DNA from 4 places in the Vibrio sp. R11-SG3-ISO9 genome. Region 1 is predicted to be linked to each of the others. Evidence: predicted binding sites of a transcription regulator. Region 1 holds the regulator's gene; each other region holds the start of a gene.

Region 1 (2,206 bases):
TGTTCAAATCCCTATGGGATGACTACATCGAACGCCTCTGCCCATCTGCTGAGAAGGTACATCAGCTGTTGAAAGAAGAGGAAGACCTTATCAATGATCACATCGCGCTGCGTACGTTTAATGTTGCGCCTTTGGGGATTGATACGCTTGCTAAACCTTTCTTAGCACTTGGTTACAAAGCGTGTGGTGACTACCTGTTTGAAAGCAAGAAACTCGTGGCTAAGCACTTTGAACACCCAGATCCAACGCAACCAAAAGTGTTCATTAGTGAACTGAAAGTGGAAGAGTGTTCTGCAGAGCTACAAGCGATCGTTGCTAAGTTGGTTGCGCAAGTGGATGCAAGCAAGTTAGAAGGGCAGGACTTCCTATATGGAGGTCGTCTTTGGGACTTGGATTTCCAAGATTACAAACAATTGGCGACAGAGAGCGAATACGCGTCTTGGTTGGCCGCGCATGGTTACGGTGCTAACCACTTTACCGTGAGTGTGAATCAGCTAAATGAGTTTGCCGAAGTGCAAGCTGTGAATGATCACCTGAGTGAGTCTGGCTTTACAATCAACAGTGTTGGTGGCCAAGTGAAAGGCTCTCCAGAGGTTCTGTTGGAGCAATCTTCAACAATGGCGGACAAAGTGAAGGTTGAGTTCTCAAAGGGTGCGGAATTAGTTCCAGGCGGCTTCTATGAGTTTGCTAAGCGCTACCCAATGGCCAATGGCGAGCTTTACACAGGTTTTGTTGCAGCATCGGCCGACAAGATCTTCGAAAGTACTAACGGGTAACGAAAGGTACGAGCGCTGGGCTGTCCTAGAGATTCGGGGACGCTTAGCTTCGATAGTGTTTACAAGGCGAGAGCCTCATGTGCTCCATTCGTATCTCGTATCTCGTATCTTCTATCGATAAAGAAAAAGCCACCAAATTCGCATTTGGTGGCTTTTGAATTTTTGCTCGGTTAATCGAGATTAACGAGTACCGTAAACAACGATAGTTTTACCGTGAGCAGAAATTAGGTTTTGCTCTTCTAGCATCTTCAAGATACGACCTACAGTCTCACGTGAACAGCCAACAATCTGACCGATCTCTTGACGAGTGATCTTGATTTGCATGCCGTCTGGGTGAGTCATCGCATCAGGCTGTTTCGCTAGGTTTAGTAGCGTTTGTGCGATACGACCAGTAACGTCAAGGAACGCTAAGTCACCAACTTTTTGGCTGGTTACTTGAAGACGGCTAGCCATTTGCGCAGAAAGACGCATCAGGATGTCTGGGTTCACTTGGATAAGTTGACGGAATTTCTTGAAAGAAATCTCTGCAACTTCACAAGGAGATTTTGCACGAACCCATGCAGTACGCTCTTGGTCTTCTTCGAATAGACCAAGTTCGCCGATAAAGTCGCCTTGGTTTAGGTAAGAAAGAATCATTTCCTTACCTTCTTCGTCTTTGATAAGAACTGCCACAGAACCCTTAACGATGTAGTACAGGGTCTCTGCCTTTTCACCAGCGTGAATCAGAGTACTCTTTGAAGGGTACTTATGAATATGACAGTGTGAAAGGAACCACTCTAATGTTGGATCGGTTTGAGGTTTACCTAGAACCATAATATCTCACTTCCTCTGCAGGGTATGCTTGCCGCTTTCCATATTTTAGCTAAGCCTGAATTTGACTTCTTAGGATAAGAGCACTTGTTCTGTGCTGCAAGCTATCTTGTGTTTCGGTTAAGAATAGTATCCTTTTTCAGTCACTATTTCTTGATTTTAATCGTGACCAAGCTACGATTTTTTACGCAAAATTGTGCACATGATCACGGTATGAAAAGTAATCAACCGGAATGCTGTTCCGTTAGCCAATTTTTCCCGTTTCAATGAGCTGTTGTAAGATTGGTCTTACGATGAGCTCCATAGCAAAGCTCATTTTCCCGCCTGGCACAACAAGTGTATTGTGACGAGACATAAATGAGCCATCAATCATAGCGAGTAAGTACGGGAAATCGACGTTTTTGATACCACGCAAACGAATAACTACGAAACTTTCGTCAAGGCTAGGGATGCCCTTTGCATTAAGTGGGTTAGAGGTATCAACGGTCGGTACTCGCTGAAAATTGATATGGGTACGTGAAAACTGTGGGGTAATGTAGTTGAGATAGTCATCCATTGAACGAACAATAGAGTCCATTACCGCTTCACGTGAATGTCCGCGATCACGTGTATCTCGGACG
Region 2 (2,206 bases), on a different contig from region 1:
AACCTAACTGGATCGCAATAGAACCGATGTTCGCAAAGCCGCACAATGCAAAAGTGATGATCACTTGGCTGTGTTCTGAAAGTAACGCTTTGTTCTCGACGAAATCGATGAAAGCAACAAACTCATTCATAATGATCTTCTGACCAATGTAAGAGCCTGCCATTAGCACTTCATCGCTTGGAATACCGATAACCCAAGCCAATGGTGAGAATAGGTAGCCAAATACAGCTTGTAACGTAATACCGGTAAAGCCAACGGTTTCACCTAGGCTCTCAAGGCCTGTATTGACCATTGCAATAACACTGACGAAAGCAATCAGCATAGTACCAACAGCAACAGCGACCTTCATACCGTTCATTGCGCCACTCGCTAACGCGTCAATGACGTTGCTCTGATCAGCCTTGTCCAGCTCAATATTATCGTAGTCACTCGGTGTGCCCAGCTCTGGCACGATGATTTTAGCCATTAAAAGACTACCCGGCGCGGCCATGAAGCTTGCTGCAATAAGGTACTTAAGTTCAACACCAAGTCCAGCATAACCCCCTAACACGCTACCAGCGACCGATGCCATACCACCAGCCATCACTGCGAATAGCTCTGAACGAGTCATTGATTTTAAGAAAGGACGAATAAGAAGTGGCGACTCGCCTTGAGAAAGGAAGATGTTACCCGTTGCAACCAAAGACTCTGCTTTACTGGTACCTAATAGTTTTTGAACGGCACCACCCAGAACTTGAATCACTTTCTGCATCACACCCAGATAGTAAAGTGCAGAAATCAGCGCGCTAAAGAAGATAATGATAGGAAGTACACGCACTGCGAAAATAAACCCTTCAGTAGCAAGGCCACCAAACAGGAATGAGATACCCGCATCTGCAAAACCAAGCAAGCTTGATACACCGCTACTTAAGCTAGTTAATGCCATTTGCCCCCAAGGGAAATACAGCACTAGTGCAGCAAAGCTAATTTGAAGTAGAAAAGCACGGATTACCGTTTTCCAGTTGATCGCCGAACGGCTTTCAGATAGCAGGTACGCGCAAGCAATTAGTGCGAAAACACCAACAAAACCAAATAAAATATTCATAAAATTGTCCTAGAAATCCTTAAAGAGTGAACATGAGCCAAGCGAATGACATAAAAGGAAAAGGACAAAGAATCGCAAGCAATACGCTACGCGAAGAGGGCGTTAACAACGTTAACGAATGTAACAACGAATTGTTCATGTAAGATCACCTTATACAAGCAGTGGAACGCAGCTGGTCCGGTCCGTGGGGTCATTCACATATCCATGTGACGGCTTGTATTGGCTAAGCACCGGCTTAAAACCGGAAGAGAAGTATAAACAACTTAATGAGACTTTCATCACATTTTTAAAAGCAAACGATCGCGCGGTCAAAGATGCATCAATTCGCTCAAATTTGATGGGATTTATTGGAAAACAGAAATAAAAAAAGCGACAATTTTCACTGTCGCTTCTCTTAGGAATACGTATTAGGGCACATAGGTCCAACGAATTAAAACAATCCCAATAACTATAATTAAGTAGCAGAACGTGACTTTATAACGTCCACGTTGTGTTTTTACGCGATTTGTTCCAACTTTCATGTTCCATCATTTAACCAGCAGGTCCGCTATTTAACCAATTTGGCTCTTTACTTAACCAACTTAATTTACTTAACCAACTTAAAGTCATAGCGGCCATCGTTTTCAGCTCTTTCTTCGAACAACAACACATCCTCATGAAAGGTCAGAGCGATAAGTTGATCACTGTATTCATACAGATAGGAGACCGAATACTCTTTATTGAGCTTTTGTTTCGGTTCACCCAACAACTCAATCACTTCCTGTCGGGTCGTTTTCTTCTCTACAAGCTGTTCAAGTTTTGTGTAATCGACATTCTTCGGGCGATCGACGAGTTGCCCCAGCTCGTCAGAGAATGAAACCCATACCGCACTCATCAATAGAGCCAACAACACAAGCAATGTTTTATTCAACACAACACCTCTCCTAAACTGAATAGTAAAGATTACCATCAAAGAGCAGCAATAGCTGTAAGCCGCTGTAAGAACAGACTTTTATATGTAAGGCGTGCGGAAAAACATCGTCGCGCTAGACTAATATTCAGTTGCGGTGGCCTGTGCATCACTGCACTTGTCAGTCGACAACTCAAAGCAGTATTGCGCGTGTTTTTTCAAGCAGCTGAATA
Region 3 (2,206 bases), on a different contig from region 1:
TATGTTTGCCTTGAGGAGAGTGGATGTTTCAAGTCATTAAAAGATGGATTAAGCAGTACGATAAATGGTGTAAAGAGTTAGGGTTAACGCCAGAAAACAAGCGTAGTTGCACCCCTTATCGTAGCGATCCTCAACCAGAACCGAAAGATAAGCCGTAATGTCGATACCGCTATTCGATACCCACTGTCATCTAGACTTCGACGTCTTTTCGTTGGGTGATCAAGACAGTTCTGCGGCCGCTCGAGACTATCTCATAACCGCTCAGCAGCAAGGCGTTGAGAAGGTAGTCGTCCCCTCGATTGGTCAAACCAACTGGGAAAAGCTCGAGCAACTGAGCTCGGAACATTCCAACCTTTACTATGCGCTGGGTTTTCATCCTTACTTTCTAGCGACAGCGAGTGAGAGCGAATTTGCTCAACTTGAACAGCATTTAAGTGGCGCTTCTGAGCAGTGTGTTGCGATAGGAGAGTGCGGCTTGGACTTCTTTGTGGATGTGGATATCGATAAGCAAGAGCGTTTTTTTATCCATCAGATACAGCTCGCGACTGCTTTTAAACTGCCTCTGATTATCCATGAACGGAAATCACATAACCGTCTTATCCAGCTTATCAAGCAACAAAAATTCACCAATGGTGGAGTGATCCATGGTTTTTCGGGAAGCGAGCAGCAAGCTTTAGAGTGGATTCGCTTGGGATTCTATATCGGTGTCGGTGGAACGATAACTTACCCTAGAGCGCAGAAAACGCGCACCACTGTCGCTCGTTTACCCCTTGAATGGGTCGTTTTAGAGACGGATGCACCGGATATGCCGATCAGCGGTAAGCAAGGAAACATTAATCATTCCAAATATTTAGTTACGATATTAAATGAACTTGTTTCGCTCAGGAAAGAGTCAAAGCAATCGATTGCAACTCAAATATGGAAAAATAGCCATCAGCTATTCGGTATATGTGAATAAAATCTAAAGTTTTTGTTTATCGTTTGCGTGTTTTACAGTTGTATCGTGACTTGGCTCACAGATGTAAATGAATGATACATGAATCTTATACCAAAGTGTGAGGACGGCATTACTTTATTAGTGGTCGCATGAGTATAATTGCCTCCGCTTTATAGCCCCATTTTGTAACACGCCAATAAATAACTAATAAGGAAGTCATAAACTATGAGCCTGTTTATGAGCCTAGTCGGTATGGTTGTACTGATTGCAATCGCAGTACTACTATCTGACAACCGCAAAGCTATTAACTTAAGAACGGTGGGTGGCGCATTCGCTATCCAATTCGCACTTGGTGCATTCGTACTTTACATCCCTTGGGGTCGTGATTTGCTTGCAGGTTTCTCTGCTGGTGTAGCAAACGTAATCGACTACGGTAAAGACGGTACTGGTTTCCTATTCGGCAGCCTAGTTAACTTCTCAGTTGACGGTATCGGTTTCATCTTTGCATTCCAAGTACTACCAACTCTAATCTTCTTCTCTGCACTTATCTCTGTACTTTACTACATTGGTGTAATGCAATGGGTTATCAAGATTCTTGGTGGTGGCCTACAGAAAGCTCTTGGCACATCTCGTGCGGAGTCTATGTCTGCTGCAGCAAACATCTTCGTTGGTCAAACTGAAGCTCCTCTAGTTGTACGTCCTTTCGTACCAAAAATGACTCAGTCTGAACTATTCGCTGTAATGTGTGGTGGTCTAGCTTCTGTTGCTGGTGGTGTACTAGCGGGTTACGCTTCTATGGGTGTACCTCTAGAGTACCTAGTTGCTGCATCATTCATGGCGGCACCAGGTGGTCTACTATTCGCTAAGATCATCAAGCCAGAGACTGATACTCCTGCTGACGACATCGCTGATGAAATGGACGGTGGCGACGACAAACCAGCTAACGTTATCGACGCAGCTGCTGGTGGTGCATCTGTTGGTCTACAACTTGCTCTAAACGTTGGTGCAATGCTACTAGCGTTTATCGGTCTAATCGCTCTAATCAACGGTATCCTAGGTGGCATCGGTGGTTGGGTTGGTTTCGAAGGCCTAACTCTTGAGTGGATCCTTGGTAAAGTATTCTCTCCACTAGCATTCATTATTGGTGTGCCATGGGCTGAAGCAGATATCGCTGGTTCATTCATCGGTCAGAAGATCGTAGTTAACGAATTCGTTGCATACCTAAACTTCGTACCTTTCGTTGGTGAAAACGCTCAAATCGTTGAAGCG
Region 4 (2,206 bases), on a different contig from region 1:
TGAAAGTTCGCCATTTCAGCGAAGACTTCACTTAGCAAAGAGTGTAGTGATGAGAACTGACGCTTTTCCGCTAACTTTTGTGCGTTAGGGCAGGCGTTTTGCGTCGCTTTATTAAGAGATTGCAGCAGGTAGTTGATGAAACGGAAGGCATCATTGTCACTGTCGTCAATGCTGTACCAACCTACATTGGGTTTATCAACCAACCACTGAGCGGCCATGGTGGTTTTTCCATAGCCTGCGGGAGAGCGGAATAATACGAGCTTATAGCAGTCGGCATTTTGTAGCAGATCTAATACGCGTGGTCTTAAGATTGCGTTGTGTAATCGCCCCGGGCGAGTCAGTTTAGACGGGATCCACATGTCGAAGGTTACCTATTCCATGGCTCTTGTCTTTATAAGGAGAGTCGATTGCGTATAACCGACCATCAAAACAAAAGCCGTTATGAACTAATTCTGAAGCTATGTTACGTGAAGAAAAATGGCCCAGACCATGATCAGCCTCAGAAACCTTGCACTGTGGCATATTTTGACCCAACTACGCCCTTTAATTGTGATGTTTATCACTAAACGGGGTGGTTTGTGATCGTGATGTTGCTCGTTTCTACACATGAATTTGTGAAAAAGATGAGAACATGAAAAATATTTCGTGATCTAAATATCAGAACTCGCAAGAAAGTGAAAATAGGTAAACAAAAAATTCATCATTCAAAGTTAAGTTATGGAACGGGGGCTTGTGATCATAATCACTCCAATTTTTTATTCTGGAGCTGAACATGAGATTTAGATCACTAACCCAACGTCAGTACGCCCCCTACGCCCTTTCATCTACTCCTAGTCAGCCGTTAGACCGGGATGATGTTTAGTTAATTGTGACCATGCACGATATGTCACAGATGAATTAGAACAAATAAAAGCGAGATTTCTGAAATGAAAGCAACTCAGCAAAAAACTTTTGATAAAGTGTCGTTCCAAGAAAGTGTTAAGAAACACCTATCTGCAACCTACGCAACAACAGTAGAAACTGCAGACAGCCGCGCATGGTACCTAGCAATGGGCCGTGCTCTAGCAGAACTGACAACATTTGATCTGCTTGCTACTGAAAATGATGAGAAGATTAAGAACGCTAAGAGCGTTAACTACCTATCTCTTGAATTCCTAATTGGCCGTCTAACAGGTAACAACCTGATCAGCATGGGCCTTTACGAGCAAATCACTCACGCGATGGAAGAGCTAGGTCAAAACCTAACGGATCTTCTAGAAGAAGAGCGTGACCCATCACTAGGTAACGGTGGTCTAGGTCGTCTAGCAGCATGTTTCATGGACTCTTGTGCAGCACAAGAATTCCCAACTGTAGGTTACGGCCTACACTACGAGTACGGTCTATTTAAACAGTCTTTCGAAGACGGTCGTCAAAAAGAAGCTCCAGATGCATGGCGTGGTGTTGAAGGCTACCCATGGGAAGTGGCTCGTCCAGAACTAGCACAAGAAATCGGTTTCTACGGTCACGTTGAAGTGGTTGAAGAGAACGGTAAGCAAGTTCGTAAATGGGTTCCAGGTATGTCTGTTAAAGCAATGCCTTGGGATCTACCAATCGTTGGTTACGAGTCAGATACAGTTTACCCACTGCGTCTTTGGGAATGTCAGGCTATCGCACCATTCTCACTAGCAAGCTTCAACAACGGTGACTACTTCGAAGCACAACACGCGCTAATCGATGCTGGTAACATCACTAAAGTTCTATACCCGAACGACAACCACGAAAAAGGTAAGACTCTTCGTCTAATGCAGCAGTACTTCCACTCTGCAGCGTCTGTTCGCGATATTCTACGTCGTCACGAAGCAGCAGGTTTTGCTCTGGCGGATTTACCTAAGCAAGAGACTATCCAGCTGAACGATACGCACCCAACAATCGCTATCCCAGAGCTAATGCGCATCCTTATCGATGAGAAAGGCCTAGATTGGGATACTGCTTGGGACATCAGTGCAAACACGTTCGCTTACACGAACCACACACTGCTTCCTGAAGCTCTTGAGACTTGGTCTGAGTCGCTTATCCAGCGTCTACTTCCACGTCACATGGAAATCATTTTTGAAATCAACCACCGCTTCCTACAAGAAGTTCGTAAGATGTGGCCTGGTGATGGTGAGAAGCAAGCTAAGCTGTCTATCATCCAAGAAGGTTTCCACCGTATGGTTCGCATGGCAAA

Evidence for each region. The regulator CRP, encoded in region 1, controls carbon source genes, mostly activating them, when cyclic AMP is high. The targets are predictions, from matches to a motif close to TGTGANNNNNNTCACA.
Region 2: AC6R05_RS17965 (NupC/NupG family nucleoside CNT transporter) is a predicted target of CRP. The motif match lies at 1,352-1,367, and genes of this name have one in related genera.
Region 3: AC6R05_RS15965 (NupC/NupG family nucleoside CNT transporter) is a predicted target of CRP. The motif match lies at 1,003-1,018, and genes of this name have one in related genera.
Region 4: AC6R05_RS21835 (glycogen/starch/alpha-glucan phosphorylase) is a predicted target of CRP. The motif match lies at 774-789, and genes of this name have one in related genera.

The regions. Positions count from the first base shown of each region.
Region 1 is NZ_JCBDGU010000012.1:123,337-125,542, forward strand. It holds gene AC6R05_RS04980 (DUF1338 domain-containing protein) at 1-776, shown strand, start outside; gene crp (cAMP-activated global transcriptional regulator CRP) at 957-1,589, opposite strand; gene AC6R05_RS04990 (phosphoribulokinase) at 1,831-2,206, opposite strand, start outside.
Region 2 is NZ_JCBDGU010000049.1:70,929-73,134, reverse strand. It holds gene AC6R05_RS17965 (NupC/NupG family nucleoside CNT transporter) at 1-1,084, opposite strand, end outside; gene AC6R05_RS17960 (hypothetical protein) at 1,671-1,997, opposite strand; gene AC6R05_RS17955 (HD-GYP domain-containing protein) at 2,115-2,206, opposite strand, start outside.
Region 3 is NZ_JCBDGU010000045.1:14,246-16,451, reverse strand. It holds partial or broken gene AC6R05_RS15975 (DUF5363 family protein) at 24-219, shown strand; gene AC6R05_RS15970 (TatD family hydrolase) at 158-958, shown strand; gene AC6R05_RS15965 (NupC/NupG family nucleoside CNT transporter) at 1,163-2,206, shown strand, end outside.
Region 4 is NZ_JCBDGU010000056.1:195,057-197,262, reverse strand. It holds gene malT (HTH-type transcriptional regulator MalT) at 1-359, opposite strand, end outside; gene AC6R05_RS21835 (glycogen/starch/alpha-glucan phosphorylase) at 927-2,206, shown strand, end outside.